Regions from separate parts of the Hafnia paralvei genome, predicted to be linked through region 3. Evidence: riboswitches for the same ligand, from Rfam matches in the RefSeq annotation. Region 3 holds a riboswitch; each other region holds the start of a gene.
What was found. A riboswitch is a leader RNA that binds a small molecule or an ion and turns the genes downstream of it on or off. The one in region 3 is predicted to bind cobalamin.
Positions count from the first base shown of each region.

Region 1 (10,192 bases), 990 kb from region 3:
CCTGTTCACGCAGCGTTTCTCCAACGAATTTTCCGCCGCCATATTTCTCAAGCAGCAGCCACGCCGCAGGCTGTGAAACACACCCCACGCCCACGGTCTTACGTACAAATTCGGAACACGGAAAACGGTGTTCATGCTCACGAAGCGCATCGGGAGTAAACAGGTGAAAGGGCACCGCATAACGCTGCGCAAGCTGTTGCAGCGCGGCCTCATCCTGTTTGAGAGTAATACTGCCGATTGCGCGAAACGCTAACGGATCGATGTTTAACAAGGTCAGTTGCTGCAACAGCAGATGATGTACCGTGGCAAAAGGTGTATCTCGACGGCACCCCACGCCCAGCACCACACGCTTCGGCACAAGTTTGAAAACGGGCAGCGTCAACGGCGGCAAATTTGCCTGCCACGAAATACACACCAAAGCCGTGAGATCCGGCAGCGCCGCCAGATCGTCAACCACCATAAATCCGCGCCGATCTTGCTCACTCACATGCTCGTCGAACATCGGATCAATCCATAGACCAACACGATCGCCACTCACCAGCATCTGGTTGACGCGTTTCACTCCCTGACGAAAATCAGCCAGCTGCGCGTCGAGCTTCTGCGCTAGCATATCCAGCGCGGCGACCTCGTTAACATCGGTGGCGGTCGTTATCACCGGTTCTGCCTCTATCAGCGCGGCGATTTGTCGCGCTAGCCGATTAGCTCCGCCCAGATGCCCAGACAACAGGCTAATTGCATGCTGGCCCCGCTCATCGAGCACCACAACCGCAGGATCTTGCAATTTGTCTTGCAGCAGCGGAGCCAGCACCCGTACCACGATGCCGGTCGCGCCAATGACCACCAGCGCATCAAAACGCGTGAATGCCTGAGCCATACTGGCGGCAAAAGATCCGTCAAACGTACTGAATCCGGACACTGCAAGTTTTTCACTAGTGAAACTCTCACTGTGTAGCGATATCTGCGGCAACATCGGCTGTAGGCGTTGCGCCAAGCGAACGCCGCCCGGCGTCAGGCAAAACAACGCTAGCGAATTCAGCTTCGTTGCCTCAGGCCTGACGGTATTCATGGCTAAAACCCGCGTCGTACAGCTTGGAATAGTGGTATTCATCACCTAAAAATGCGCCAACTAAAATCAGCGCAGTTTTGCGAATACCCGCATCACGCACTCGTGGGGCAATATTCTCCAAGGTGCCACGCACCGTTTGGTGATCCGGCCACGTCGCTTTATACACAACGGCCACCGGCGTTGTGGCTGGGTAGCCACCGTCGATCAGGCGCTGAACAACGTCTTCGATTTCCTGAACCGATAGAAAAATAGCCATCGAGGTTTGATGAGCAGCAAACGACTCCAACGACTCACGTGCTGGCGTTGGCGTTCGCCCCGACATTCGCGTGATCACTAAGCTTTGCGAAACCTCTGGTACTGTGTATTCCACGCCAAGCTGCGAAGCCGCACCTAAAAACGAGCTAACGCCCGGCACTGAGCTAAACCCGATGCCCAGCTTACCCAACTCTTCGCCCTGTTCACGGATAGAGCCGTACAGTGACAAATCACCGGTCTGTAAACGCACTACTCGTTTTCCTGCACGTACCCCCTGCACCATCAGATCGATAATCTGTTGGAGATTTAAACCTGCGCTGTCGTGACACTGCGCCTGCGGCTTACAGTAGTTCAGCAGATCGTGATTAATCAGCGATCCGGCATAAATCACAACATCGGCCTGTGACAAAATACGGTGCCCTTTCAGCGTAATCAGCTCAGGATCGCCCGGCCCTGCGCCGATGAAATAGACCTGTGAAGGGTCGATAGGCTCAACCATGGGTTTGCTCCTTACGGCAGGAAATCAAGTAAGTCGGATTGTTCGGTTTGAAATAGTGTCCGCTGCCCAAGGCGGTGAGACGGGATACCTGAATCAGGCTGCTTTCTAGCTCGGTAACAGCGCGGTTTTGTAGCTGACTGAATGCCTGTTGATAGTTTTCCAATAGAATGAAATTCATCACCAGACTACCGCCGTCGTTAAGCAGCCCTAATGACCAGTCGATAATGTCAGCAAGGTTTCCTCCGCTACCGCCGATAAATATCGCATCAGCGCGTACGTCTAGCGGCAGCGGTGCATCAGCATCAACAATCGCTATATTGGGACAACCGAAATGGCGGCAGTTGTCAGCGATCAGCGCCAGCGCTACGGGGTTACGTTCGATGGCGGTAATCTGTAAATCGGGGTAACGTAAAGCGGCTTCTAGGGAAACACTGCCGGTTCCCGCGCCTACATCAATCAGGCGTTTCGCCGTTGGCAGGTTCAGACGCTCCAGCGCCGCTAGACGGACTTCCTCTTTGGTCATCGGCACTTTATGGCCGCGCAAAAATAGATCATCTTTCATTGAGGATCACCACTACGTTCATGGCATACGCTTGCTGTACCTTTTCAGGCGGCAAGATATGGATACATTCATCGGGATAAGTCAGGTTCTCGCCGATAACCAGCGTGCGCTTTTGTCCGCGGAGGAGGATCTCTTGGGCGATCTGATAAGGGCCAATATGCAAATCCGTGACCATTGCCACTTTGTCGTGCTGCAAGATGAAATTGAAATCAGGCTTTTTTCCGTGGCTGCTGGTGATGTAGATGTCATTCATATCGATGGCAATCTGCGAGAAGAGATACTGAATCGAGCTAATTCCCGGTACGATCCGGATCTTAGCCGGTTCGAGATCTTGCGATAGCCGTTTACCGATACCGAATAGCATCGGATCGCCCGACGCCAACACTACGATATTGCGATCGGCATTGCATTGTAGCCACGCCGCAGCTTTAGCCAGATCGGTGCCAATTGAGCGTTTTTCTCCTTGGAAATCAGCACACGACGCTAAATGACGCGGCCAGCCGACCAACACATCGGCTTGCGCAATTAAACGCAGCGCTAGCGGGGTGATGTAATCCAGATCTCCTGGCCCCATACCAACTATGTGAATCATAACGACTCCTTTTCGTAGGTCATTTGTGTGTGGAGCGCTGACACAATCTCGCTGATTGGACGGTTACTTCCGAGCACAACGTTGTCGAATGAAAACAGCACCACATCGCAGCAAAAAGGTTGTGGAGCAAAACGCAGCATTTGTTTCACCCGTTCACCAATGGCCTGTGCAATATCATCATAAACAGCCTGCCAACCCTGCTGTTCAATCAGCTCCATTGCAGCTTCCGTCGTGCTGCATTCAAAGACCGCGCGCAGAAATTCATGCGGGGCCCCCAACAACGCCAATCGAGCAACCAGTGTTTCCATCCGCCCATCGGCAATATGGCTGTGGGTATGAAAAATCCCCGCTGCGACTTTGATCAGTTTGCCTAAATGCCCCACCAGCACTACGCGCTGGAATCCCAGTCGCTGTGCCTCTTGCAGCATATAGCCAACGAAATTACTCATAGTCACCACGCGCTCAGCGTCAATTTGCATATGTTCCTGCACGAAGCGTTCGCCGTGGTTACCCGGCACCAAAATCACACTTGTCATGCCCTGAGCGCGCTTCATTTCCAATTCAAGAGCCAGTGAACGTTTCCAGCTCTCTTCCGACATTGGGGTCACAATGCCGGTGGTGCCGATAATCGAAATTCCCCCCAGAATGCCTAACCGCCCGTTATAGGTTTTTTGCGCCCGCTCCTCACCCTCAGGGGCGAAAATCACGATATCAGCGCCGCGTTCGGGACCTATGACTTCACGCACCGCCTGCTCAATAGTTTGTCGCGGTGTACGGTTTATTGCCGCGCTACCGATAGGTAGCCCAATCCCCTTACGCGTAACGGTACCGACCCCTTCACCACCGCCGATGGTAATGCTGCCGCTGTCATTAAGTGCGACCTGCGCAAAAATCAACATTCCATGGGTTGCATCAACGTCATCTCCGCCGTCTTTGCGTATAGCCGCACTGGCTTGCTGCCCGCAGATGAGCGGTTGTTCAACGTTTAGCCGTAACGTGATGCCAGAAGGGGTCACAATCGAAACCTGATTAATCACCTGCTGACGTAGCGCCATCAACGCCGCCACTTTAGCCGCTGCCGTAGCACAAGAACCGGTGGTGTAGCCCTTGCGATAGCTTTTGCCGTTATGCCACAGCGTATCCAGCCCGTTTTCACTCATTGCGCATCTCTCATGTGATACAGAATGGCGTTAACAATTGCAGCGGCAATATTGCTGCCCCCTTTGCGCCCTAGCGCAGCGATGTTAGGCACATGGCTTTCCGCCAGCGCCTGTTTAGATTCCGCGGCACCAACAAAACCGACCGGAACACCGATCACCGCCGCTGGCGTCATCACGCCCTGCTGATACAGTTCGAGCAACCGAAACAACGCGGTAGGCGCATTACCAAACACAAACAGCTTTTCACCCGATTCTTGCGCCGCTAAATCCACCGCAGCCATCGAACGAGTGATGCCCTGCGTTTTAGCGATATCTACAGCGCGGGGGTCTGCGATGTAGCACTTCCACTGACAACCTAAGCGTTCCAGCTGTGTTTTATTGATGCCAGATAGCGCCATCGTGGTGTCGGTATAAATCGTGCAGCCGTTGCGCAGCGCCTGAGTAATTCGACTTAGTACGTCAGGTGAGAAATGCAGAATATCCAACCATTCAAAATCAGCGCTGGTATGGATAGTTCGCTTGATGATTTTTTCTTGGATTTCATCGACAAAGCGATAGCTAGGGCGCTCTTCGGCAATAATCTGCGAGATAATTTCAAAGCTCTGTTGCTCGATGTTTTGGGGATTTTTGTTGTAGTCCATGGTCAACCCTGAGTTATTCGTCATGCCCTACCCGCCTTTTTAAAAAGTCTCACATCACAATCAGCCATCTGACTAGCGCAAAGAGCGCTAATGCCAGCGCGGAAGCCGTCATCATCAGACGGATGCTCAAGCGAATATCCTGAATATCGATCTCGCGTTCTTCATCGCCGATCCACGGTTTATCTACGAGCTCACCAAAGTATTTATTGGGTCCGCCAAGGCGAATACCCAGCGCACCAGCCACCGTGGCTTCAGACCATGCGCAGTTCGGACTTTTATGCAGATACCGATCGCGCCAGCCAATTTTGAACGCCTGTTTACCGTTAAGGCACAGCAAGCGGGCGGCAAGGCTTAGCAACAGCCAGCTCAAACGAGCAGGAATCAGATTGGCAAGATCATCCATGCGCGCAGACACACAGCCGATAGCGCGATATTTCTCCGTGCGGTAACCCACCATCGAGTCGAGGGTGTTAACCGCTTTGTAAGCCATCATCAGCGGGACACCGCCAATAAACAGGAAAAAAAGCGGCGCAATCACGCCGTCAACGCTGTTTTCAGCCACCGTTTCAACTACCGCACGAGTCACTTGTGGACGATCCAATTCAGACGTATCACGCCCGACGATGTAGGAGAGCTGACGGCGGCACTCTTCCAGCGAACCGTTTTGAAGTGCCACATAGACGGCCATCGCCGCGTCGCTTAAGCAGCGTCCCGCCAATAGGGTGTAGATAATCCACACCTGTGCAGCCCAGCTAAGCCAAGGGTTAATCTGGGTTAGAAACGCAAGCAGCGCGTAGGTCGCCCCCCAACTCACCCCAACCACAATCAGCCACAGGCAAGCGCCTCCTATATAGAGAGAGGTTGTGGTGTGACAGAACGCTCGGATCCGGCCTTGGAGAAAGGTAATAAAATTGCCGATCCAACGCACCGGGTGCGGCCACGTGGGTGGATCGCCTAAACGTAAATCCAGCAGATACGCCACTAGGCAGGCGGAGAAACTGATCACAGGGCTCTCCCTCGTTCTAGCCAGTGCTTCAGCATTTCCGGTCTCTGATAAAAGTGCACGTGCAGATAACTCGCCAACGTATTCCCTCGCTGGTAGCCTCCCTGCCAGCGTTGTAACGTGACGCCATCGCGCTGTTTTTCAAACTGGAACGCACACGGAATATCTGCGTGAAAATCCGAGTAATGAAATTCATGGCCGCGCAGAGTTTCCCCTCGTGCCGCCAGCACGGTGTCTTGCTGCGCCGTGGCCTGACAGTAGCCAAATCGCTTGAGCCGCCCTTCCATTCGACTTTCGCCGGCAAAAATACCGGTCATCTCGTGTGTATTTCCATTTTGATCTTTCAGGCTAGTGCCGAGATACATCAGCCCACCGCATTCCGCATAGATAGCCACGCCGCGCTGATGTGCGTCACGCAATGACTGACGCATAGCGTGATTTTTCGTTAGCGTTTCAGCATGTAATTCAGGATAGCCACCACCGATATAAACCATCTGGCATTCGGGCAGAGCAGCGTCTCGCAGCGGGCTAAAGCGCACGATGTTGACACCGATTTGCTCAAGCAACTGTAAATTATCGGGATAGTAAAAGTGGAAGGCTTCGTCATCGGCTAAAGCCATAGTTAAACCACGGCCTGATTCAGATGCAGGTAAACTGGGTGCGCTGGCATTGGTGGCCGGCTCAACGTTACTCAGCGCCAGTAGACGATCAAGATCGATATGTTGTTCGAGGTGGTCAGCCAGCGTGTTCCACTGTTCATCCATGTCATGCTGTTCGTGGGCGGTGATTAAACCTAGATGGCGCTCGGGCAGACTGACGTTAGGCAACGAGGGAATGCGACCGAGAACGGGGACTTGGGTATATTTCTCAATGGCTTGTTTTAACAACTGATAATGGGGTTCACTGTTAACTCGGTTAACGATAACGCCAGCGATACGCACTTCAGGATCGAAATGGCAAAATCCCAGCACCGTTGCTGCCGCCGAGGTAGAAACGGCTTTGCCATCGATCAGCAAGATCACGGGACAGCCAAGCTGTTTCGCCATACCAGCACTGCTGCAATAGTTGGGATCGGTGCCGAAGCCGTCGTACAGCCCCATCACACCTTCTATCACCGCAATATCAGCGGCCTGCATATGTTGGTTATACAGCCAATTGAGCGTAGACGCAGGCAACATGAAGGCATCCAGATTGCGTGATGCAACACCGGAGACAGCGCTGTGCCACCCAGTATCAATGTAGTCGGGCCCAACTTTATACGGCTGAACCTTTAAACCGCGGCGGGTAAATGCCCGCAGCAGTCCGAGGGTCAGCGTGGTTTTGCCACAGCCGCTACCGGTTCCGCCAATCAGAAATGCCTTCATCAATTCGTCTACCTAACAAAAAAGCCCATCCTGATGGATGGGCTTTGCGTTGTCATAGCAGCACGCTGCACCGCCGCCTATGCGGCGACATGCAGGGAAACAATGACAACTCACTTCCCACCGAAGGAGCTGAAATTAATAGAAATACCCGAATAAAATCACGCAACAGCGATCAATCAATTGGGCTTACAGGCTGGTCTTCTGGCTTAGCGTCATCCTTACCCACACCTTCCCGATATCGTTCAGTGGCATCTTGTGGGTTCGTCGGCATCACAGCAGCGGGGGCTGCGGAGGAATTGTATTGGAATACGCACCTCCTTCCTGACGTCCTTACGGAACGTCAAAAACCTGTATGTCTTAGTTTCATTTTGTAATCTGGGATATACCCTAGTCATTCGAGTTGCATTGAGGCGGCAAATGAACACAGCCAATAAAAAGGCAACTTGAAGTATGCTGGGTATACAAGGTAAATCATTAGACATAGAGATACCCACTGTGAGATCAACAAAAACCGAGAATAAACAGTAAATGGGTTAACATATCGTCGTTATTCAGGAAGCGAGAATATCTATGGCCATTAGCAGCCAGCACGGCGGAAACATTTTAGAAACCGCACTCACTCTAGGCGTTTCTCCTCACGCCATTATTGATTTCAGCGCCAACATCAATCCATTAGGCATGCCTGAATCCCTTAAGCACGCCATCATCAACCAGATGGCAGTAGCAGAAAAATACCCCGACGTAGAATACCGTGAACTACACGCAGCGCTGGCTCGACATCATGATTGTCCTGATGAATGGGTGATGGCTGGCAATGGAGAAACCGAACTCATATTTGCGTTGGTCAATCAACTCCAACCTGCTAAAGCACTGTTGCTTACCCCCGGTTTCGCCGAATATCGACGCGCATTAATGCGAATTGGCTGCAAGATTGTCGATTATGCTCTGCTCGAAGAAGAGGGGTTTCAACCCGATGAGCGCTTGCTTGAAGCATTAACTCCGGATCTTGATTGCCTATTTTTATGCACGCCCAATAATCCGACCGGCTTGCTGGTGGATAAAAGCTTGTTGATGGCGATAGCTGACCGTTGCCAGCAGATGAATATTGCGTTGATTTTAGATGAGGCTTTTCTTGATTTTATACCGACTGAATCAGGCTTCATCCCTTTATTAGCTCAATATCCTCATCTCTATGTGCTGCGTTCTCTGACCAAATTTTTCGCTATTCCTGGCCTACGCTTAGGCTATTTGGTGAGCGCCAATGCGCCGCTAGTCACGCGGATGAAACAACAGCGCGAACCATGGACTATCAACGCGTTTGCTGCGTTAGCGGGCGAAATTATTCTGGATGATGTGGATTACATCGCCGCAACCCATCGCTGGCTGGCAGAAGAGCAGCCAAGAATGCTCGCGGCATTGGAAGCATTGCCGCAGCTCAAAGTGTGGCCTCCTACGGCGAACTATCTTTTTGTACGCTGCACCAATAGTCGCATTAACCTGCAGCAGGCGCTGTTAGAGCACCATATTTTGATTCGCCATTGCGCCAATTATCCGGGGCTTAGCGCAGATTATTATCGTGTGGCGATCAAGAATTCACGGGATAACGATCGTCTGATTGCCGCATTAACGCAGATTTTATCGGATGGCTGAAGCCCGCTACCCTGCTTCGTGTAGTGAATTAATTCAAGGTTGGAGAGAAGGCAGCGAAAACGGGTTTCATAGATAAGCTCCGTATAAAAAATTCCCCCGTATTATCCGAAAATGAGATTACTGCGGATCGTTCTGAGAGGCGGGTGCTAAGGGAAAAGCATGTCAAAGTGTACAGATTCAGGTACAGGAATGGCGCTAATTGTCATACATATTGAGCTCTAATTTTGTGAGGATGATCTATACTGATTCCGTACCAAACAGTGACTAGACTGCGAGTGGTGAATCTATCAATACCCTTAGGAGATGAAGATGAGCACACCAAAATTGGACAAAAGCAAAGTCGGTGACGCTAAAAAACGTCAATTCATTCCTCTGGCAACCCCAAGCGATTTGGGCGCTGAGGCAACCAAAGAAATCAGTGGTGCAATGAATGCCATTCTTGCTGATATCTATGCGCTTTATTTGAAAACTAAAAACTTCCACTGGCATATGAGCGGTCCACATTTCCGCGATTATCATCTGCTACTGGACGAGCAAGGCGCAGAGCTATTCGCAATGACGGATGATATTGCCGAGCGCGTACGTAAAGTGGGCGGCATGACCCTGCATTCAATCGGACAGATCTCTAAAATGCAGCGTATTAAAGATAATAATGCTGAGTACGTTGAACCACTGGATATGCTGGCTGAACTGTGCGAAGACAACAAGCTGTTAGCCGCCGAACTGCGTGCAGCACATGTTGTGTGTAGCGAACATAATGACGTTTCAACCACTAGCCTGATTGAAAATTGGGTAGATCAAACCGAACGCCGCGTGTGGTTCCTGTTTGAAGCCTGCCGCCAGTCACAAACCTCTGGCCACTAGTTTTTTTGGCGAGAACGGCAAAAGCAGACCTTCGGGTCTGCTTTTTTATTTCCCCCCCGCCTAATTCCGCTATAGTGATAAATTAATCGCGGTTATCCCTGTTTCTACCAGAGATTCTTCTATGCACGGCGTTCCAGCCCAATTTGTTGACGATCGAGATCGTGCCCAGTTTAAACACTTCGCTCATTTGCCCGGCGTTGAAGTGTATCGGGCGCATATCGAGCATCATGAATTTGAACCCCATACGCACGAAGCCTATGGTATTGGCGCAATTGAATATGGCGCCGAGCGCTTTCGCTATCGCGGTGTGAATCATGTCGCCCCCGCTGATTCATTGGTCTTAATGAATCCCGATGAGCTACATACCGGACAGTCTGGCACCGAAGGCGGCTGGCGCTATCGCATGATTTATCTCACGCCTGAGATTTTAGCCGAGGTCAGTGGTGAACCAAGCTGGTGGTTTAACGACGCGGTGACACACCATCCACAGTTTGCCAGAGCGACTACCGCACTGATAAATGCCCTGTGGCAAAGCG
Region 1 covers NZ_CP083737.1:1,112,265-1,122,456, reverse strand. The annotation lists gene K9N75_RS05105 (cobalt-precorrin 5A hydrolase) at 1-1,066, opposite strand, end outside; gene K9N75_RS05100 (cobalt-precorrin-4 methyltransferase) at 1,047-1,820, opposite strand; gene K9N75_RS05095 (decarboxylating cobalt-precorrin-6B (C(15))-methyltransferase) at 1,813-2,382, opposite strand; gene K9N75_RS05090 (cobalt-precorrin-7 (C(5))-methyltransferase) at 2,372-2,974, opposite strand; gene cbiD (cobalt-precorrin-5B (C(1))-methyltransferase CbiD) at 2,971-4,134, opposite strand; gene K9N75_RS05080 (cobalt-precorrin-8 methylmutase) at 4,131-4,775, opposite strand; gene cbiB (adenosylcobinamide-phosphate synthase CbiB) at 4,825-5,778, opposite strand; gene K9N75_RS05070 (cobyrinic acid a,c-diamide synthase CobB) at 5,778-7,142, opposite strand; cobalamin riboswitch at 7,317-7,509, opposite strand; gene cobD (threonine-phosphate decarboxylase CobD) at 7,713-8,792, shown strand; gene K9N75_RS05060 (Dps family protein) at 9,102-9,656, shown strand; gene K9N75_RS05055 (AraC family transcriptional regulator) at 9,778-10,192, shown strand, end outside.
Region 1: it holds a riboswitch for cobalamin, as region 3 does, so the genes downstream of both, K9N75_RS05070 (cobyrinic acid a,c-diamide synthase CobB) here and btuB (TonB-dependent vitamin B12 receptor BtuB) in region 3, are expected to answer to the same signal.

Region 2 (10,192 bases), 2.0 Mb from region 3:
CATCACCTACAAAGGTGAACAAGGCGCGAAAGAAGCCGGCAAGATGCGTTCAGAAGGCAAAGACTACATCGTTAAAGATGGCGATGTAATGAACTTCCTGTTCAACGTCTAATTAAAATTTGTCGTCTCATGAAGTTTCATTGAACCTCATGAAGATTAACAAACCCTATAAAATCCACGCAATTGCGTGGATTTTTACTTTCATTAAACGATCGCCATTGGTAGCTACTGGCTGCCAAACAGCCCAGCTATCGAATGCATGCAACGCGATACCTCTTTGAAAGATTGCCAACACGCTGTATGACTTCTGCTACAGAGACGCACAGAGAATAAATTCTTACCACTAGACGCGCCGCCAACATGGCCAATCACCGTCAACATGAGTGCGATAATCCCAACGTGATCGTGATGCCCTGCTGGCGCAGCGTATTACCAACTAATTGACCGTCACTCATCAGCCATGCAACTGGCTGTGAAACGCAGCTATGCTCCATCTTTTGACGGACAAAGTCAGGTGCAGATAAATGTTGTCCATGCCGGTTCAGTTCGCTAGCGCTGAACAGTTCAAACGGCACCCGCCAACACTCTGCTAATTGGTGCAGTACAGGCTGATCTTTTTTAACGACGGCGCTGCCAATCGCGCGCAGTGCCATAATATCGAAGTGGTTCTCTGCCATTTGCCGTTGTAGCAATTCAACCAGCATTTGCAACGAAGTTGCATGAAGGCATCCAATGCCCGCAACCACCCGACGTGGCACCAACTTATAAACAGGAAGTGCTGTTAATTGTTCAGTTGGCAGCGGTAAGCTATCGCGCATAGTAATACACACTAAGGCGTCCAACTGCGGCAACGCATCCAGAGACTCAACGGGAGTAAATCCTCGGATATCACAGCGCTCACGTTCCACTAGCAGAGGAGCATCCCACCACAGCCCTACTTTTTGATTGCTGACCAACATTTGATTAACCACTTTCGCTGCGTGGCGAAAATCATGCATTTCAGCATCCAATTGGGTTGCCAGCGTATCCAGTGCCGCCATCTCGTTGACGTCCGTAGCGGTGGTTATCACCGGATCGGCACCTATAAGGCCTGCCAAGTAGCGGGTTAGCGCATTGGCACCCCCCAAGTGACCCGACAACAGGCTGATGACGTGTTGCCCGCCCTCATCAATAACAACCACCGCAGGATCCGTCATTTTGTCATTCACCAGCGGCGCGATGACCCTGACGGTCAGGCCAATAGCCCCGACAACCACCAGCGCCGAATACTGCTTAAATGCCTCGCGCAGAGTATCGCCAAAGCTGCCGTTAAACGGTAAAAAACCCGCCTCCATCAGCTTGTCGCTGGTGAAACAACTCAGCGGCAAATGGGTTCTCAAACGCCGCGCCAGCCGCACTCCGCCAGGAGTGAGACAAAATAGCGCGATCGATTCAGGCTTGACGATATTCATGGCTGAACCCCGCATCATAAAGTTTGGAATAGTGATATTCATCGCCGAGAAATGCCTCCACCAATATCAACGCAGTTTTATGGATCGCCGCCTGATGAACCCACTCGGCGATCTCCTCCAGAGTACCGCGAACCGTTCGCCTTTCGGCCCATGTCGCCTTGTACACCACGACAACCGGCGTATCGACGGGAAAGCCGCCGGCCGTTAAACGCTCGGCGACGCGATACATTTCCTGTATGGGAGCCCACTGAGTCACCGGCATCCGAGTCAATAAGCGGCTATAGCACCTGCGGCCAGTTCCTATGCGAATAAATGCTTGTTTGTCTGAATGTTGCATAAAAAAATCCCGCCATTTCTAGCGGGATAGGCAGGGTCATAGAGATGCATTTACGCAACGACACCGCTGCGCGCATCTGATGACAACCCGCTTCCCACCGAAGGAGTTGAAACGTTTTTACTGATATGGCTGGTCTTCTGGCTTAGCGTCATTCTCTCCCGTCACCTTCCCAATCCTGTTAGATCAGTGGTCTCGGCGGGTTCGTCAGCATCACAGCAGCGGGGGCTGCGGGGGATTTATCACCCCCTTCCCAATCGTGTCTTTTACTCAAGGACACGACATAACCATTTCAGTCACTCACATTATCTAATTTCAGTAGACTCTATTATTCATTCCTTTTTTCCGTCTGAACCACACATTTATTTTCATTATTGTCATCTGATAATTAATCATCGATAGCAAGGTTAGTAACGAATATACACCCCTACGATCGTAATAAATGGTCAACTTCATTTTTTTCAAGTGAATTTATTGCTCAGCATAACAAATAATTGCTACAAACACTGGCAATGACATATTGAAAACAATGAATTAGACAAACACTCCCGAAATAAAAAATAGTAAAAACTTGTCCTTACTTTTTTACGACTCTACTATGTATTTAAGTTTTAAAATAGATTGCCCCGTGCAAGCCACATGACACATTGATATGTGAACAGCGGCTATCACTCTACTCCCCTGCGTTCAGAGGATATTGAGCGAAATACCTGTGGCGTGACGTTATAGGCCTGACGAAACACTTTGCAAAAATAGCTGGTCTGTGAAAATCCCAGATTTTTGGCAATACTGGCAATACTCCAGTCGCTGTGTTGCAGCATCTCTTTCGCATGGATCATCCGTTGCTGATTGACCCAAGCATTAAAACCAATTCCCTGATACTTTTTAAATAATTTGCTGAAATAATAAGGGCTGAGATACACGCTAGCAGCCACATCCTCCAAACGCAGCTCTTCAGAGAGATGCGTATCAATGTAGCGTAATGCCTTCTTTATTTTACTGTCATTAGGATGAACTGGACGTATCCTACCCGGCTCTTTACTGTCTTTATTATCGTTGATAACCACGAAATTCAGATGCTTTTTAAGGCAGTTCTCAACAATCAGCTTCAGTAAATCCGCCGAGGCAATCACGCGAGAAAAATCCATCATGGGCACATTATGGAACTCATCCATCAACGCCTGATCCTGCTGCCATTGATTATCAACATTAAGAATATCAATTAAATAGACATCAGAATGGAGTCGGACCTGACCGCATAAAACAAACCCTACTAGGTGGCCTGCAATAACCAGCGGAATAGAAAAATCCGTTAGTCCGGCGTGACAGCGATAGATACAAGGTTCATTAGACTTTGACGCTTCAAAGCCACCACACCGATCGCTCATTCGACAACGGAGATGGTTAACGGGGTCTTGACGCATCAACTGGCAAAATGGCGTAAAATTGAACAGCTCGGAAATTTCTTCACCGTGAATATTCACCACCACCACGGCCAGTCCGGTTGCTTGGGCAAAATCCTGCGCGATTTTATTTATGAGCTCTGAGTTTAGAGAACTGGCAGAAATCATGATAAAACCTCTCAGTCAATTTTGATTTATTGTTATAAAATTTCGTTTATTACTACGTATAGTCCCTGTAATGAATAATATGTTTCTTCTTTGCTAGATTGTTATTCCTATCCATGATGTGGAAAACGATTTCTCAATGAAGGTGTACACTCTCATGAAATGGAGTCAGCTACCATTCACCATACCAGAGCCATAATCAACAGAGGACTATAATCCGTCCATTAACTCGCGTAGATCACGAAATTTCCTCACCTTGTTTCATCAAACCAAGATGAGGAAACAGGGTTAATGAGCGGCTTTCTCATCCTCCAACTTACAGGCATTGCAAGGCAGATTGTTGCAAATCAAGAAGCGATAGATTGCAGCACCTAGACAAGCGCCAATGACAGGAGCCACGATCGGGATGATGAAATAAGGAATATCGCGCCCGCCGGTCATCGAGACTTTTCCCCAACCAGCAAAAAATGTAAATAGTTTAGGGCCAAAATCGCGTGCTGGATTCATAGCAAAGCCGGTTAACGGACCTGTTGCCGCGCCAATCACCGCCACCAAAATACCGATCAAGAGTGGACCTAATGCGCCGCGTGGCACACCGTTACCATCATCGGTCAGCGCCATAATCAGTCCCATCAGAATTGATGTGATAACGATTTCAACAAATGCGGCCTGCCAAACACTGATAGCCGATGCGGGAAAGGTACTGAAAATACTGGCCAGTTGCAGACTGTCCAAACTCCCACGAACCATCTGATGCGCGGCTTCAAAATCGGTGAATAAGTTGTGATACAACATGTAAGACAGCGCTGCGCCACCAAAAGCTCCTGCGATTTGCGCAAGGCTGTAAGGGAGCACTTTTCGTGCTGGGAAACAGGCAAACAGCCATAGAGCAACAGTTATAGCAGGATTAAGATGAGCTCCAGAAATCCCAGCCGTCAGATAGACGGCCAACGAAATCCCCAATCCCCACACGATACAAATTTCCCACAAACCAAAACTGGCACCGGCCACTTTCATTGCCGCCAGACAGCTAATACCGAAAAACAAAAACAGCCCGGTGCCAAGGAATTCTGCAATACATTGAGCTTTGAGCGAGTCGTTCATAGGATCACCCTGTTAGAAGTTATTATGATAAATAGGTTGTGTTCAGTAATGCACGCTCCTTGACTACACCACTATAAAGAGGGTGAAAATGAAAGTGTTGTCGTGATTCACGGCGAATCAAACAAAAACTAGAGTTCAAATAACAAATTATTGTCATTGCTCTGTAAAAAAATCATTTAAAACCAGCAAATAAGCCCCTTACGCGTTAATTAATTAATGTGATTTTCTTGTCATTTATTCTTTTCATTATTGTCAGCACGCTCACAAATTCTCTTTTGATGTGAGCTCGCTCGCATCATTAATACGCCTGCGCTTTTATTACGCGCGCAATACCAAAAAGAATAAACAGTGTCACGAACTTAATTTTAATTGTGTTGAGTCCACAACTAATTATTACCACATCCCCTCAAGAAAACACCCGATACAAAACAATCAGTTAAAACACATCACGGCAATAATTTGTTATTTCATCGCTAATCATTCCTGCCAGTAAATTCAACACAACCATTCTTTTCCATTGCTTGTTTGTATATTCATTCTCAGCACGAACCTGACACGTTATTTATGAATATGACAATTCAAGCCAGAACACGGCATCTGATATTCCGTCGAGGTATTTATGCAACAAGAAGCACTAGGAATGGTGGAAACCAAAGGTCTGACCGCTGCCATTGAGGCCGCCGACACCATGGTGAAATCGGCCAATGTGACGTTGGTAGGCTATGAAAAAATTGGCTCTGGCTTGGTCACCGTTATCGTACGTGGTGACGTCGGGGCCGTGAAAGCAGCCACGGATGCAGGCGCCATTGCCGCCGCCAACGTAGGCGAAGTGAAATCAACTCACGTGATCCCGCGCCCTCATACCGACGTCGAGAAATTTTTGCCAAAGGGAAATAGCCAATGAAAAGCAATGACCTGGTCGATCAAATCATGGCGCAGGTGATAGCAAAAGTCAGTGAACACGCTCCGGCGTCTTCTACACAACCATCCTATAAACAACGAGATACGGCTATGGCTGAGAAAGCTTGCAGTTTAACGGAATTTGTTGGTACCGCCATCGGCGACACGGTCGGACTGGTTATCGCCAACGTAGACAGCGCCCTACTGGACGCAATGAAGTTGGAAAAACGCTATCGCTCGATCGGTATTTTGGGCGCTCGCACCGGCGCGGGGCCACACATCATGGCGGCGGATGAAGCCGTAAAAGCCACCAATACCGAAGTGGTCAGCATTGAATTACCTCGCGATACCAAAGGCGGCGCGGGTCATGGCTCGCTGATTATCTTTGGTGGCGATGACGTTTCTGATGTGAAACGTGCCGTCGAAGTGGCATTGAAAGAGTTAGACCGGACCTTTGGCGACGTTTACGGCAATGAAGCGGGCCACATTGAACTGCAATACAGCGCTCGCGCTAGCCACGCGCTGGAAAAAGCCTTTGGCGCACCGCTGGGTCGCTCTTGTGGCGTGATTGTTGGCGCGCCTGCCTCGATTGGCGTGTTGATGGCCGACACCGCCGTGAAATCCGCCAACGTTGACGTAGTGGCTTACAGTTCCCCCGCACAGGGCACCAGCTTTAGTAACGAAGTCATTCTGGTTATCTCCGGCGACTCTGGCGCAGTGCGTCAGGCCGTCATTTCTGCCCGTGAGATCGGCAAAACGGTGTTAGCAACCTTGGGTTCTGAACCCAAAAACGACCGCCCTTCTTACATCTGATGCCACAGTGAGGCTGTTTCATGAAATCGAAAAGATTTGAAGCATTGGCGAAACGCCCCGTTAATCAGGACGGTTTTGTCAAAGAATGGATCGAAGAAGGCTTTATTGCCATGGAAAGCCCGAACGATCCGAAGCCATCCATCAAGATAGTCAACGGTGTCGTGACCGAGCTCGACGGCAAGCCGCAAAGCAGTTTTGACCTGATTGACCACTTCATCGCCCGCTACGGCATCAACCTAGAGCGTGCGGAAGAAGTGATGCAGATGGACTCTGTCAAACTGGCCAACATGCTGTGTGATCCCAATGTGTCACGCCGCACCATTGTGCCACTGACCACCGCCATGACACCGGCCAAAATCGTCGAAGTCGTCTCCCACATGAACGTGGTAGAAATGATGATGTCGATGCAGAAAATGCGCGCCCGTCGAACGCCGTCACAGCAAGCTCACGTCACTAACGTGAAAGACAACCCTGTACAAATTGCTGCCGATGCCGCTGAAGGCGCATTCCGTGGTTTTGATGAACAAGAAACCACCGTCGCCGTGGCTCGCTATGCGCCATTCAATGCGATTGCACTGCTCGTAGGTTCCCAAGTCGGTCGCCCTGGCGTTCTAACACAGTGTTCTCTGGAAGAAGCCACCGAGCTAAAGCTAGGGATGCTGGGCCACACCTGTTACGCAGAAACCATTTCGGTATATGGAACTGAACCCGTCTTTACCGATGGCGATGACACGCCATGGTCTAAAGGTTTCCTCGCTTCGTCTTATGCATCACGTGGTTTGAAAATGCGCTTCACCTCCGGCTCAGGCTCCGAAGTCCAGATGGGCTACGCCGAAGGGAAATCCATGCTGTATCTGGAAGCGCGCTGTATTTATATCACCAAAGCCGCAGGGGTTCAGGGATTACAAAACGGCTCCGTGAGCTGTGTCGGTGTCCCTTCCGCAGTGCCATCAGGCATTCGCGCCATTTTGGCGGAAAACCTGATTTGTTCAGCACTGGATTTGGAATGTGCATCCAGTAACGACCAAACCTTTACCCATTCGGATATGCGTCGTACCGCTCGCTTACTGATGCAATTCCTGCCGGGCACTGACTTCATCTCGTCCGGTTATTCAGCGGTGCCTAACTACGACAACATGTTCGCGGGCTCCAACGAAGATGCCGAAGATTTTGATGATTACAACGTCCTACAGCGCGATCTGAAAGTGGATGGTGGCCTGCGCCCCGTACTGGAAGCTGACGTGGTCGCGATTCGTAATAAAGCCGCCCGCGCACTGCAAGCCGTATTCGCAGGAATGGGGCTTCCGCCTATCACCGACGAAGAGGTGATTGCCGCGACCTACGCTCACGGCTCCAAAGACATGCCCGAACGCAACATCGTTGAAGACATCAAGTTCGCTCAGGAAATCATCAGCAAAAACCGTACCGGTTTGGAAGTGGTGAAAGCATTGGCGCAAGGCGGCTTTGAGGATGTGGCGCAAGACATGCTGAACATCCAGAAAGCCAAGATAGCCGGTGACTACCTGCATACCTCAGCCATCATCAAAGGCAACAACCAAGTGCTGTCCGCGGTGAATGACGTCAATGACTATGCAGGACCAGCGACCGGTTACCGGCTGGAAGGTGCACGTTGGGAAGAAATTAAAAATATTCCAAACGCGCTTGATCCGAATGAGCTTGGCTAAGGGGTTCACGAAATGGTGGATATTAACGAAAAACTGTTACGCCAAATTATTGAAAGCGTATTGCAGGAAGTGCAGGGAGACCAGAATACCGTCTCCTTTAAGCAAGAGAACCAACCCGCGCCAGCTGCTACCGCCGTTGCATCAGGGGATTTTCTCACTGAGGTTGGTGAAGCGCGTCCCGGCACCCAACAGGATGAAGTCATCATTGCCGTCGGTCCCGCCTTTGGCCTGTCACAAACCGCCAATATCGTTGGCATACCACACAAAAATATTCTGCGTGAATTAATTGCGGGTATCGAAGAGGAAGGCATCAAGGCGCGGGTTATCCGCTGCTTTAAATCCTCTGATGTGGCCTTTGTTGCGGTAGAAGGCAACCGCCTCAGCGGTTCGGGGATCTCTATTGGCATCCAGTCAAAAGGTACCACGGTCATTCATCAACGCGGTTTGCCTCCGCTCTCTAATCTCGAGCTGTTTCCACAGGCTCCTCTGTTGACTCTGGATACCTACCGTCTGATTGGTAAAAACGCCGCGCGCTACGCCAAACGAGAATCACCACAACCGGTTCCAACCCTGAATGACCAAATGGCTCGGCCAAAGTATCAGGCCAAATCTGCGATTCTGCACATCAAAGAAACCAAATATGTGGTGACTGGTAAGAATCCTCAGGAACTCCAGGTGGCGCTTTAACAAAGGAAAACACGATGAATTCCGAAGCTATTGAATCCATGGTTCGCGATGTGCTGAGCAAGATGAACAGCTTGCAAAGCCAAACACCCGCGGCAGCTTCTGCTCCAGCAGCCAGTTCGCGTAGTGACGCCAAAGTCTCTGATTATCCTCTGGCGAATAAACACCCCGACTGGGTGAAAACCGCAACCCATAAAACGTTAGATGACCTCACGCTGGCGAACGTGTTGAACGGCAGCGTCACCTCACAGGATTTGCGCATTACGCCTGAAATCCTGCGCATTCAGGCATCGATTGCCAAAGATGCGGGCCGTCCTCTGCTGGCGATGAACTTTGAGCGCGCCGCTGAGCTGACCGCGGTGCCCGATGACAAGGTGCTGGATATCTACAACGCTCTGCGCCCATACCGCTCCAGCAAAGAAGAGCTGAATGCAATCGCCGATGACTTAGAACAGACCTACCACGCGACCATCTGCGCCGCCTTCGTGCGAGAAGCCGCTGTTTTGTATGTTCAGCGCAAAAAGCTCAAAGGCGACGATTAATTTGGCGATATCGAGCGGAGGGAGATAGGTCGTTGGGGTCGTAGCGCGCTAATCCGCCTCACTCTCCAAGACATACAGCCCTTCCCCCTCAATAAAAAATGAGGGGATTACTATCAGCAACTTAAGGCAGGAAATATGGGTCGGCATCGGTATATAGCAGGCGTGGATATTGGCAACTCATCAACGGAAGTGGCATTGGCGCAAATTGCAGCTGACGGTCAATTGCAATTTGTTGCCAGCGCCATGACGGAGACTACCGGTATCAAAGGGACGCAACGCAACATTTTCGGCATCAATAAGGCGCTGAACATGTTGGTGGAAAAAGCGGGTATCGCCCTGAGTGATATCAGCCTGATCCGCATCAACGAAGCGACCCCCGTCATTGGTGACGTGGCGATGGAAACCATCACGGAAACCATCATTACTGAATCCACCATGATCGGCCATAACCCAAAGACGCCCGGTGGACTGGGATTGGGTGTAGGGCTGACCATCACTATAGATGAACTGGTCACTCGTGATCCCACCCAGCCTTATATTCTGGTCGTACCGTCCGCCGTGGATTTTGCCGATGTCGCTGCCGTGGTCAATGCCGCCAACGGCGCAGGATACCGCATTACGGCGATTATCCTGCAACGTGATGATGGTGTGTTGGTGAGCAACCGCCTCACGCAACCACTGCCCATCGTCGATGAAGTGCTGCATATCGACCGTATCCCCATGGGCATGCTGGCAGCGGTTGAAGTTGCGATGCCAGGTCAGGTGATAGAAACCCTATCGAATCCTTATGGCATTGCCACGGTTTTCGAACTCAGCGCAGAAGAAACCAAAAACATCGTGCCAGTGGCTCGCGCATTGATTGGCACTCGATCTGCGGTCGTGGTGAAAACCCCCGCTGGCGATGTTAAAGCCCGCTCTATTCCAGCCGGACATCTGGAGTTATTTGCTGACGGGCGCACTGTGCGAGTGGATGTCGCAACCGGTGCGGAAACTATTATGACGGCGGTGAATAGCTTCCGGCATCTGGACAACGTAAGTGGCGAAGCCGGCACCAATATTGGCGGCATGCTTGAGCACGTGCGTCATACCATGGCTGAGCTGACCAACAAGC
Region 2 covers NZ_CP083737.1:2,138,281-2,148,472, reverse strand. The annotation lists gene ychF (redox-regulated ATPase YchF) at 1-112, shown strand, start outside; gene cbiG (cobalt-precorrin 5A hydrolase) at 375-1,451, opposite strand; partial or broken gene cbiF (cobalt-precorrin-4 C(11)-methyltransferase) at 1,432-1,689, opposite strand; cobalamin riboswitch at 1,899-2,092, opposite strand; gene pocR (transcriptional regulator PocR) at 2,454-3,356, opposite strand; gene pduF (propanediol diffusion facilitator PduF) at 3,642-4,457, opposite strand; gene pduA (propanediol utilization microcompartment protein PduA) at 5,077-5,361, shown strand; gene pduB (propanediol utilization microcompartment protein PduB) at 5,358-6,170, shown strand; gene pduC (propanediol dehydratase large subunit PduC) at 6,191-7,855, shown strand; gene K9N75_RS10150 (propanediol/glycerol family dehydratase medium subunit) at 7,871-8,542, shown strand; gene pduE (propanediol dehydratase small subunit PduE) at 8,557-9,081, shown strand; gene K9N75_RS10140 (diol dehydratase reactivase subunit alpha) at 9,217-10,192, shown strand, end outside.
Region 2: it holds a riboswitch for cobalamin, as region 3 does, so the genes downstream of both, cbiF (cobalt-precorrin-4 C(11)-methyltransferase) here and btuB (TonB-dependent vitamin B12 receptor BtuB) in region 3, are expected to answer to the same signal.

Region 3 (10,192 bases):
CGGGACGAGCCCGCCAAAGTGTTGGCTTTCTTTTTTTATAATAACGACTACTGCAGGTTATTAGGCTTGTTGCAGGTAGACCTCTAAGTCATCACTGCCGCCGATATGTTGCCCACCAATGTAAACTTGTGGAACAGTAGCGCGACCCGTTACAGCGCGCAGGCTAACGGTCGTTGCATCTTTACCCAGCACGATTTCTTCGTATTGAATACCGCGGTCTTGCAGGATTTGTTTCGCTTTGGCGCAGTATGGGCAACCTGGTTTGGTGAACAGGGAAACAGACGCCTGTACTTTGAAATCGGGAGCCAGATACTTCAGCATGGTATCGGCATCAGAAACTTCAAATGGGTCGCCTGGTTTGTTTGGTTCAACAAACATTTTTTCTACCACGCCGTTGCGAACTAGCATGGAGTAACGCCATGAGCGTGGGCCGAAACCAAGGTCAGCTTTTTCAACCAACATGTTCATGCCCTTGGTGAATTCGCCATTACCGTCTGGAACGAAAGTAATGTGCTCGGCTTTTTGATCGGCCTTCCAAGCATTCATTACGAAGGTATCGTTCACAGAAACACACAGAATGCTGTCGACGCCTTTTTCATGGAAAATTGGAGCCAGCTCGTTATAGCGTGGTAGGTGGCTAGATGAGCAGGTCGGAGTGAATGCGCCTGGCAGAGAAAATACGATAACGGTTTTGTCTTTGAACAGGTCATCGGTAGTGACGTCAATCCACTGGTCGCCCTGACGGGTGTGGAAAGTTACCTGCGGAATTTTCTTACCTTCTTGGCTAGTAAACATGGATTAACCCTTTAATTATTAGATTAAAAATCACTGGTGTTGGCATATCGCCGTTCGTTGATGGACATTATTCACTCTTAGGCTTGATAGTTCTAATCGTTCATTGCTATCTTATTTATCGCCATGAGCTATCATGGTTCGGAGGATAAAAATGAATATTCGAGATTTGGAATACTTAGTGGCGCTGTCTGAACACCGCCATTTTCGCCGTGCGGCGGATTCATGCCATGTCAGCCAGCCCACGTTGAGTGGTCAGATTCGTAAGCTGGAAGATGAACTGGGCGTGATGCTTCTGGAACGAACAAGCCGTAAGGTGTTGTTCACTCAGGCAGGCTTATTGCTGGTTGATCAAGCGCGTACGGTGCTGCGGGAAGTGAAAGTTCTTAAAGAAATGGCTAGCCAGCAGGGAGAAGCGATGTCCGGCCCTCTGCATATTGGCTTGATCCCGACCGTCGCACCGTATTTGCTGCCACAGATTATTCCCACACTGCACCAAACGTTCCCGAAGCTGGAGATGTATCTGCATGAAGCGCAGACCCAGCAACTGCTGGCGCAACTGGACAGCGGTAAACTGGACTGTGCAATTTTGGCATTAGTGAAAGAGACAGAAGCTTTTATCGAAGTCCCATTGTTCGATGAGCCAATGAAACTCGCGGTGTATAACGGACATCCTCTGGCAAGCAAAGACAAAATTGCTATGTCCGAACTGTCTGGTGAACATCTGTTGATGCTGGAAGATGGGCACTGCTTACGCGATCAGGCGATGGGTTTTTGTTTCCAAGCTGGGGCGGATGAAGATACGCATTTCCGTGCAACCAGTCTGGAGACATTACGCAATATGGTGGCGGCAGGAAGCGGTATTACTTTGCTGCCAGCATTGGCGGTTCCGCCAGAGCGTGAACGTGATGGTATTTGCTATCTGCAATGTTACAAACCAGAGCCAAAACGTACTATTGCGCTAGTTTATCGTCCGGGGTCTCCGCTGCGAGCGCGTTACGAGCAGCTCGCGGAAGTGATCCGCGAGCATATGCAAGGCGTGATGAAACAGCAGTGCAGTGTTCTAGAACAGGCGGTTTAACCCATTAAGTGCCGCGACGCGATAGGCTTCAGCCATGGTTGGATAGTTGAAGGTAGTATTCACGAAATACTCAATGGTATTACCTTCTCCTTTTTGTTCCATGATTGCCTGACCGATATGGATGATCTCGGCGGCACGCTCGCCAAAACAGTGGATCCCCAAGATCTGTTTAGTTTCTCGGTGGAACAAGATTTTTAGACTTCCCACGCTCATGCCGGCAATTTGCGCGCGAGCCAGATGCTTAAACTGCGCACGGCCAACCTCATACGGCACTTTCATTGCTGTGAGTTCCTGTTCAGTTTTGCCCACTGAGCTGATTTCAGGAATGGTATAAATCCCTGTTGGGATATCTTCTACCAGATGTACGTTGGCTTCGCCTTGCATAATGGCCTGAGCCGCGATACGTCCCTGATCGTATGCCGCAGAAGCTAAACTTGGGTAGCCAATAACATCGCCGACGGCATAGATATGCGAGATTGCCGTTTGGTACATGCTGTTGACTTTCAGAAGGCCGCGCCCATCCGCCTCAAGCCCCACATTTTCCAGCTTCAATGCGTCGGTGTTCCCGGTACGCCCGTTGGCATACAGCAGGCAATCCGCTTTGACTTTTTTACCGGACTTGAGATGCATGATGACGCCGTCTTCTACGCCCTCAATTTGCTCAAATTCTTCGTTGTGGCGAATAACGACGCCATTGTTCCAGAAATGGTAAGAGAGTGCGTCTGACATTTCTTGATCGAGGAATGCCAGTAAACGGTCGCGTGTGTTGACGAGATCGACTTTTACGCTCAAACCACGGAAGATCGAGGCATATTCGCAGCCAATTACCCCAGCTCCGTAAATAATGATGTGCTGTGGTTCATGGTTAAGTTGCAGAATGGAATCGCTATCGTAAATTCGTGGATGTTTGAAATCGACACCTGATGGATGATACGGACGTGAACCACAGGCAATGATGATATTTTTTGCACTTAGGGTGTCACGAGTTCCATCGGGATAGCTGACGCTGATGGTATTGGCGTCAATAAACTCAGCGTCACCAGAAAACAACTGGCAATGGTTGCGCTCGTAAAAACCCTGACGCATCCGAGTTTGCTGATTAATCACGCTATCGGCATGGCGCAAAATATCGGGGAAAGTAGATTTAAGAATTCGGGAGTTGTCGCTGTAAAGAGGATTCTGGTTAAATTCGATAATGCGGCTAACTGCGTGGCGAAGTGCTTTTGATGGGATAGTGCCCCAGTGGGTACATCCGCCGCCGACGCTAAAATGCCGTTCTATTACGGCAACCCGCGCGCCTTGTTTTACCAGCCCCATGGCGGCGCCTTCACCACCGGGACCTGAGCCAATGACTATGGCATCAAAAGAATAGTGCTGTTGCATGTAGGGTAGGCCTTTCTTATACAAAAATACAACGTTACCTTAACATAATAACAAGGTATCCCCAATCACCCCTATGCTTTTCGTGGCAATTCCCCTCCTATTTTTGTCATCCTAGCTATACAGTTCACAAGGTCATAGAGGTATGGTTGGGGTAAAGTTTGATATAGTGGCGTTTAACCACCGTATCAAAATCTTAAAAAACCTACGGTGGAAGAAGAAACTTACATTTAACCGGATATTAATATGGGCGTCAGAGCGCAACAAAAAGAACGAACTCGTCGTTCACTGATAGAGGCCGCTTTTAATCAGCTTAGCGCTGAGCGGAGCTTTGCGAGTTTGAGCCTGCGTGAAGTATCTCGGGAGGCCGGTATTGCGCCTACTTCCTTCTATCGCCATTTTCGCGATGTGGATGAGTTAGGATTAACGATGGTGGATGAAAGCGGGTTGATGCTGCGTCAGCTAATGCGTCAGGCTCGTCAGCGTATCGCCAAAGGGGGCAGCGTTATCCGCACTTCGGTGGCGACTTTTATGGAATTCATCGGCAATAACCCGAATGCTTTTCGGCTGTTATTGCGGGAACGTTCCGGCACCTCGGCTGCGTTTCGTGCTGCAGTTCAGCGTGAAGTTCAGCATTTTATTGCGGAACTTGCAGACTATCTTGAAATCGAAAATCACATGCCGCGTAGCTTTACCGAAGCTCAGGCCGAGGCAATGGTGACCATCGTATTTAGTGCGGGTGCCGAAGCGTTAGATATTGATATGGAACACCGTCGTTTGTTGGAAGAACGTTTAGTGTTGCAATTGCGGATGATTTCCAAGGGCGCTTATTATTGGTACCGCCGTGAGCAAGAAAAAGCACATATAGCGCATTTACATGAAAATGTCGGGCAGCAGGCTCAGCCTCAGGAATAAATTTAAAGCATAGGGTTGGTCATGATCAAAAGTCGTTTGGATGTGGGAACATTAGTTCTGTCTTTGGTTGCTGGGCTTTCTATCAGCGGTTCCTTTGCCGCATTATTTAGCTCTGTCGTGCCGTTTTCGGTGTTTCCGCTGTTAGCGCTGGTTTTATCTGTTTATTGCCTGCATCAGCGCTATCTGAACTGCTCAATGCCTGAAGGCATGCCGGTTCTCTCTTCTTCATGTTTTTTGCTTGGCCTACTGATGTATAGCGCCATTGTGCGTGTAGAGTATCCAGAAATCGGCTCCAACTTTATGCCAACTATCCTGTGTATTGTTTTGGTCTTTTGGATTGCCTATCGCATCAAGGCATTCAAGAAAAATGCCGAGCCGGATAGTGACAAAGACTTCCACGATCCTGAGTGACATCCGCGTAATAGCCGCAGATGATTTATAGATGACTTATATAAGAAAGGCAGCCGTTTGGCTGCCTTTTTGCATTCAATGATGGGCCTGAAATTAACGACGCTTTTCCAGCAATACGCCACATTCCATATGATGGGTGTATGGGAACTGATCGAACAACGCTAAGCGTTTTACCTGATGGGTTTCGTGCAGCGTTTCCAAATTGGCACTCAGCGTTTCAGGGTTGCAGGAGATATACAGAATGCGCGGATAGGCCTGCACCATACGTAATGTATCGTCATCTAAGCCGCTGCGCGGTGGATCAACAAAAATGGTTTCACACTGGTAGCTTTTTAGGTCAATGCCCTCCAAGCGTTTAAATTCGCGCACACCGTTCATTGCCTGAGTAAAGTCTTCAGCCGCCATGCGAATGATCTGTACGTTATCAATGTGGTTGGCGGAAATATTAAACTGTGCAGCCGCGACAGAAGGCTTAGCAATTTCGGTGGCTAATACGCGGTTAAAATTACGCGCCAGTGCAAGAGAGAAGTTGCCGTTACCACAGTACAGTTCCAGCAGATCGCCCTTAGAATCCTTCGTGACGTCTAGTGCCCATTCGAGCATTTTGATGTTCACCGCGGCATTAGGCTGAGTAAAGCTATTTTCTACCTGACGATAGACCATGTCGCGACCGGCAACCGGCAGGCACTCATCGACATAATCCTGATCTAAACAGATTTTGGTTTTGGTCGCTCGGCCAATCAGCTGTATGTCAAAACCTTGAGTCCGCAGGCGATCGCGTAGCGCTTCGGCCTGTGCTTTCCATTCCTCATCCAGCTTGCGGTGATAAAGAAGAGAAACCACGACTTTATTGTTCATCGTCGACAGATAGTCGATCTGGAACAGTTTAAAGCGCAAAACCTGATTTGGACGCAGTTCATCCATCATGACGGTCATCAAACGGTTGATCAGTTCACTTGCTGCTGGGAACTGATCAACACGAATTCGCTGCTTCGTCTGCTGATCGAACATGATGTGGTAAAGATCGGACTCATCATGCCATACGCGAAACTCGGCGCGCATACGGTAATGGCTGGCCGGTGAGCGAAATGCCTCGATCTCAGGCGCCGCAAACGGGGTCATCATGTTGGCCAGTCGGGTGATCTTCTCCGTGAGTTGGGCATCATATTGATCGGTTGGCAGCGTATTCGGGGTCATGGCATTTCTCACTAGCGTAATAATAGAGGGGCGATTGTAGGCGATGGAATAATGATGTCCAGCTCTGTGACTTATTCTATCTCGTCATCATAGAAGTCTAGACATCTGAATAGGTTTTCACTTAGCATGGCGGCCCGGTCTCCAGTGGAGAGTGAAAAGGGAATCCGGTTTGAATCCGGAGCTGACGCGCAGCGGTATGGGGAAGTCACGGCGATATTTTGACACTGTCATTGCAGATGGGAAGTCATCGCCCGGTGCGTATTGGAAGATACGCAAATCCTAAGCCCGAAGACCTGCCGGAATACGTCGCTTCACGTGGTTTTCGCGAATTAACGCCACGGCTCGCGGCATCCTGCCAATTAAGTTTGGATGCTTTTGCATGACTATAAAAAAAAATGCGCTGATGGCAGCTTTGTCTGTCACCGCTTTCTCCGGTTGGGCGCAAGATACTTCTGACACACGTTCTGATTCATCTGCAAATAGTAATGATGATGTAGTCGTAACCGCCTCACGCTTTGCTCAACCGGTATCAACCGTGTTGGCACCGACGGATATTGTCACCCGAGACGATATCGACCGTTGGCAGGCTAAAACACTAAACGATGTTATGCGCCGCTTACCCGGTGTGGATATCGTGCAGAATGGCGGGATGGGGCAGAGTTCAACAATGTATATCCGTGGCACCAGTGCGAGTCAGGTCTTAGTGCTGGTGGATGGTATTCCTGTTGCGCGCCCAGGGATTTCAAATACTGCTGATTTCAACCAAATCCCAATTTCTTTGGTTCAACGAGTTGAGTATATAAGAGGGCCTCGCTCGGCGGTGTATGGTTCTGGTGCTATGGGTGGCGTAATCAACGTGATTACACAAACAGACAAAGAAGGCGCGCAGATCAATGCTGGTGTGGGGTCCAAAGGGTTCCAGCAGTACGACGGCAGTGTTCGTCAGAAAGTGAGTGATAATACTAAAGTCACTTTGGCTGGTTCTTATGAAAGCACCAAGGGTTTTAATGTGCAGCCGGGCTCAACCTATGCGCCAGATCGTGACGATGACGGCTACCGTAACAAAACCTTCTGGGGAGGCGTAGACCACCAATTTAGCAACGAGCTTTCTGGTTTTGCCCGTGGTTACGGGTACACCAATAACAGTGATTATGACTTAGGTAGCCCGCCATTCACGCCAGCCTATAGTGCTAATGAAGGTCAAACCTACAACCATACCTATGATGCCGGACTACGCTTTTTGTCGGGTGCATATTCTTCTCAACTGACAGGTAGTTATCAGAAGGTTAAAGATTACAATTACAGCAGTGAATATGGTCGCTACCATGATGGTTCCACCCTTGACGATATGGATCAGCGTAATATCCAGTGGGGTAATACCTATAGTCTCGAACACGGGCAAATCAGTGCTGGCGTGGATTGGCAGCAGCAGCGTCTCACGTCTTCTGACACGAGTAAGTCTGATATCTACAAACGCGACAACACGGGGCTATACCTCAGCGGTCAGCAAAAGCTAGGGGACGTCACGGTGGAAGCCTCCGGGCGTGAAGATAAAGATGAACAGTTTGGCTGGCATGGTACATGGCAAACCGCGGCCGGTTGGGAGTTCACGCCAGGTTATAGAACTACCCTATCTTATGGCACCGGATTCTTGGCTCCATCCCTTGGGCAGCAGTTTGGATCAACACGTTTTAACATTGATTCCAATCCAAATCTGAAACCAGAAGCCTCCAAGCAATGGGAAGCTGGGCTCGAAGGGTTAACGGGGCCGCTTGACTGGCGGTTATCGGCGTATCATTACAAAATAGAGAATCTGATTACTTACTATAGTGCGCCTAATGCCAATGCAGGCAGCTATGACAATATCGATTCTGCAACCATTAAAGGTGTGGAGTGGACAGGAAGTATCGATACCGGCATTTTTACCCATCAGGTAACCTTGCAGTACATGGATCCACGCAATGACAAAACGGATGAGGTATTAGCGCGTCGCGCGAAGCGACAGGCAAAATATCAGCTCGATTGGACGATGTTTAACGTTGATATGGACGTTTCATACCAATATTATGGGCGCCGTTATGACAATAACACTTCGAAGTACAACACCACACAGCAGGTGTTGCCAAGTTACAGCACAGTTGATATTTCTGCTTCCTATCCGGTTACGTCTCATCTCACAGTTCGTGGTAGAATCGCCAACCTGTTAGATAAAGATTATGAAACGGCTTATGGCTACCAAACCGCAGGTAGAGAATATTATCTCACCGGTAGTTACACCTTCTAATGATGTAGCGACTGCCAAACCTACTGCGCTAGTTTTCGATTCCGGCGTGGGTGGGTTATCTGTATATCAGGAGATCCGCAGTTTGCTGCCGGATCTCCATTACATCTATGCATTCGACAATCAGGGATTCCCCTATGGGGAAAAAGATGAGGCGTTCATTATCGAGCGTGTCGTCAAAACCGTTGCCGAAGTGCAAAAGCGCCATCCTCTCTCTATTGTCATCATCGCGTGCAACACGGCGAGTACTATTACGCTTCCCGCATTGCGTGAGCGTTTTAGCTTTCCGATTGTGGGTGTGGTGCCAGCGATTAAACCCGCAGCGAAGTTAACACGTAATGGCGTTGTCGGACTCTTGGCAACCAAGGCGACGGTGCAGCGTTCATACACTCACGATCTCATCGCCCGCTTTGCGACAGACTGTGATATCAAAATGCTTGGCTCTTCTGAGCTGGTGGTACTCGCTGAAGCGAAGTTACATGGTGAAGTGATTGATCATGCCGTATTGAAGAAAATTCTACGCCCATGGCTGTCAATGGCAGAGCCGCCAGACACTGTAGTTTTAGGATGCACACATTTTCCTTTACTGCGCGAGGAGTTGGCTGCGGTACTGCCCGATGGAACACGGTTGGTCGATTCTGGTGTCGCTATTGCTCGCCGAGTTGCTTGGCTGATTGCAAACCAAGAAAATACATTGAGTACAGAAGATGATGTGGCATATGCCACGAAAACGAATAGCGATACTGAGGCACTTTTGCCCGTATTGCACCGTATGGGCTTCTCAGAGCTACGAGAATTGAGTATTTAGTCTCCAAATTTACGGTTTCTGATGAAAACTTGCGCGGTTGAAAAGTTTTTTGTAATTAGGGGTTGTCAGCCGTTCAGAAGTCCCTATAATGCGCCACCACTGACCGGGAACAACGACGCAAACGTCGCTCGGTGAGGAAGAGAAAAGCGTCGCTAACTAGCGAAATTCTGAAAAGAAAAAGGCTTGACTCTTCAGGAGGAAAGCGTAATATGCACCTCCCGAGTTGCTGGAACGAATGTTCGCAACTCACTGCTCTTTAACAATTTATCAGACAATCTGTGTGGGCACTCACAAGACAATATCTAACGTCCTCGGACGATAAAATATTAAAGTCTTGAAGAGTGACCAAGCAGTAATTCATTTTTGAATTATTACGAAAGTTAATTTTCGAGCATCGCTTCACGTGTTGAAGCACATCAAGCTTTTAATTGAAGAGTTTGATCATGGCTCAGATTGAACGCTGGCGGCAGGCCTAACACATGCAAGTCGAGCGGTAGCACAAGAGAGCTTGCTCTCTGGGTGACGAGCGGCGGACGGGTGAGTAATGTCTGGGAAACTGCCTGATGGAGGGGGATAACTACTGGAAACGGTAGCTAATACCGCATGACGTCTTCGGACCAAAGTGGGGGACCTTCGGGCCTCACGCCATCAGATGTGCCCAGATGGGATTAGCTAGTAGGTGGGGTAATGGCTCACCTAGGCGACGATCTCTAGCTGGTCTGAGAGGATGACCAGCCACACTGGAACTGAGACACGGTCCAGACTCCTACGGGAGGCAGCAGTGGGGAATATTGCACAATGGGCGCAAGCCTGATGCAGCCATGCCGCGTGTATGAAGAAGGCCTTCGGGTTGTAAAGTACTTTCAGCGAGGAGGAAGGCATTAAGGTTAATAACCTTGGTGATTGACGTTACTCGCAGAAGAAGCACCGGCTAACTCCGTGCCAGCAGCCGCGGTAATACGGAGGGTGCAAGCGTTAATCGGAATTACTGGGCGTAAAGCGCACGCAGGCGGTTTGTTAAGTCAGATGTGAAATCCCCGAGCTTAACTTGGGAACTGCATTTGAAACTGGCAAGCTAGAGTCTTGTAGAGGGGGGTAGAATTCCAGGTGTAGCGGTGAAATGCGTAGAGATCTGGAGGAATACCGGTGGCGAAGGCGGCCCCCTGGACAAAGACTGACGCTCAGGTGCGAAAGCGTGGGGAGCAAACAGGATTAGATACCCTGGTAGTCCACGCTGTAAACGATGTCGACTTGGAGGTTGTGCCCTTGAGGCGTGGCTTCCGGAGCTAACGCGTTAAGTCGACCGCCTGGGGAGTACGGCCGCAAG
Region 3 covers NZ_CP083737.1:122,356-132,547, forward strand. The annotation lists gene K9N75_RS00575 (glutathione peroxidase) at 61-795, opposite strand; gene oxyR (DNA-binding transcriptional regulator OxyR) at 947-1,873, shown strand; gene sthA (Si-specific NAD(P)(+) transhydrogenase) at 1,856-3,256, opposite strand; gene fabR (HTH-type transcriptional repressor FabR) at 3,500-4,168, shown strand; gene K9N75_RS00595 (YijD family membrane protein) at 4,190-4,579, shown strand; gene trmA (tRNA (uridine(54)-C5)-methyltransferase TrmA) at 4,673-5,776, opposite strand; cobalamin riboswitch at 5,897-6,091, shown strand; gene btuB (TonB-dependent vitamin B12 receptor BtuB) at 6,156-8,060, shown strand; gene murI (glutamate racemase) at 8,005-8,865, shown strand; rRNA gene K9N75_RS00615 (16S ribosomal RNA) at 9,291-10,192, shown strand, end outside.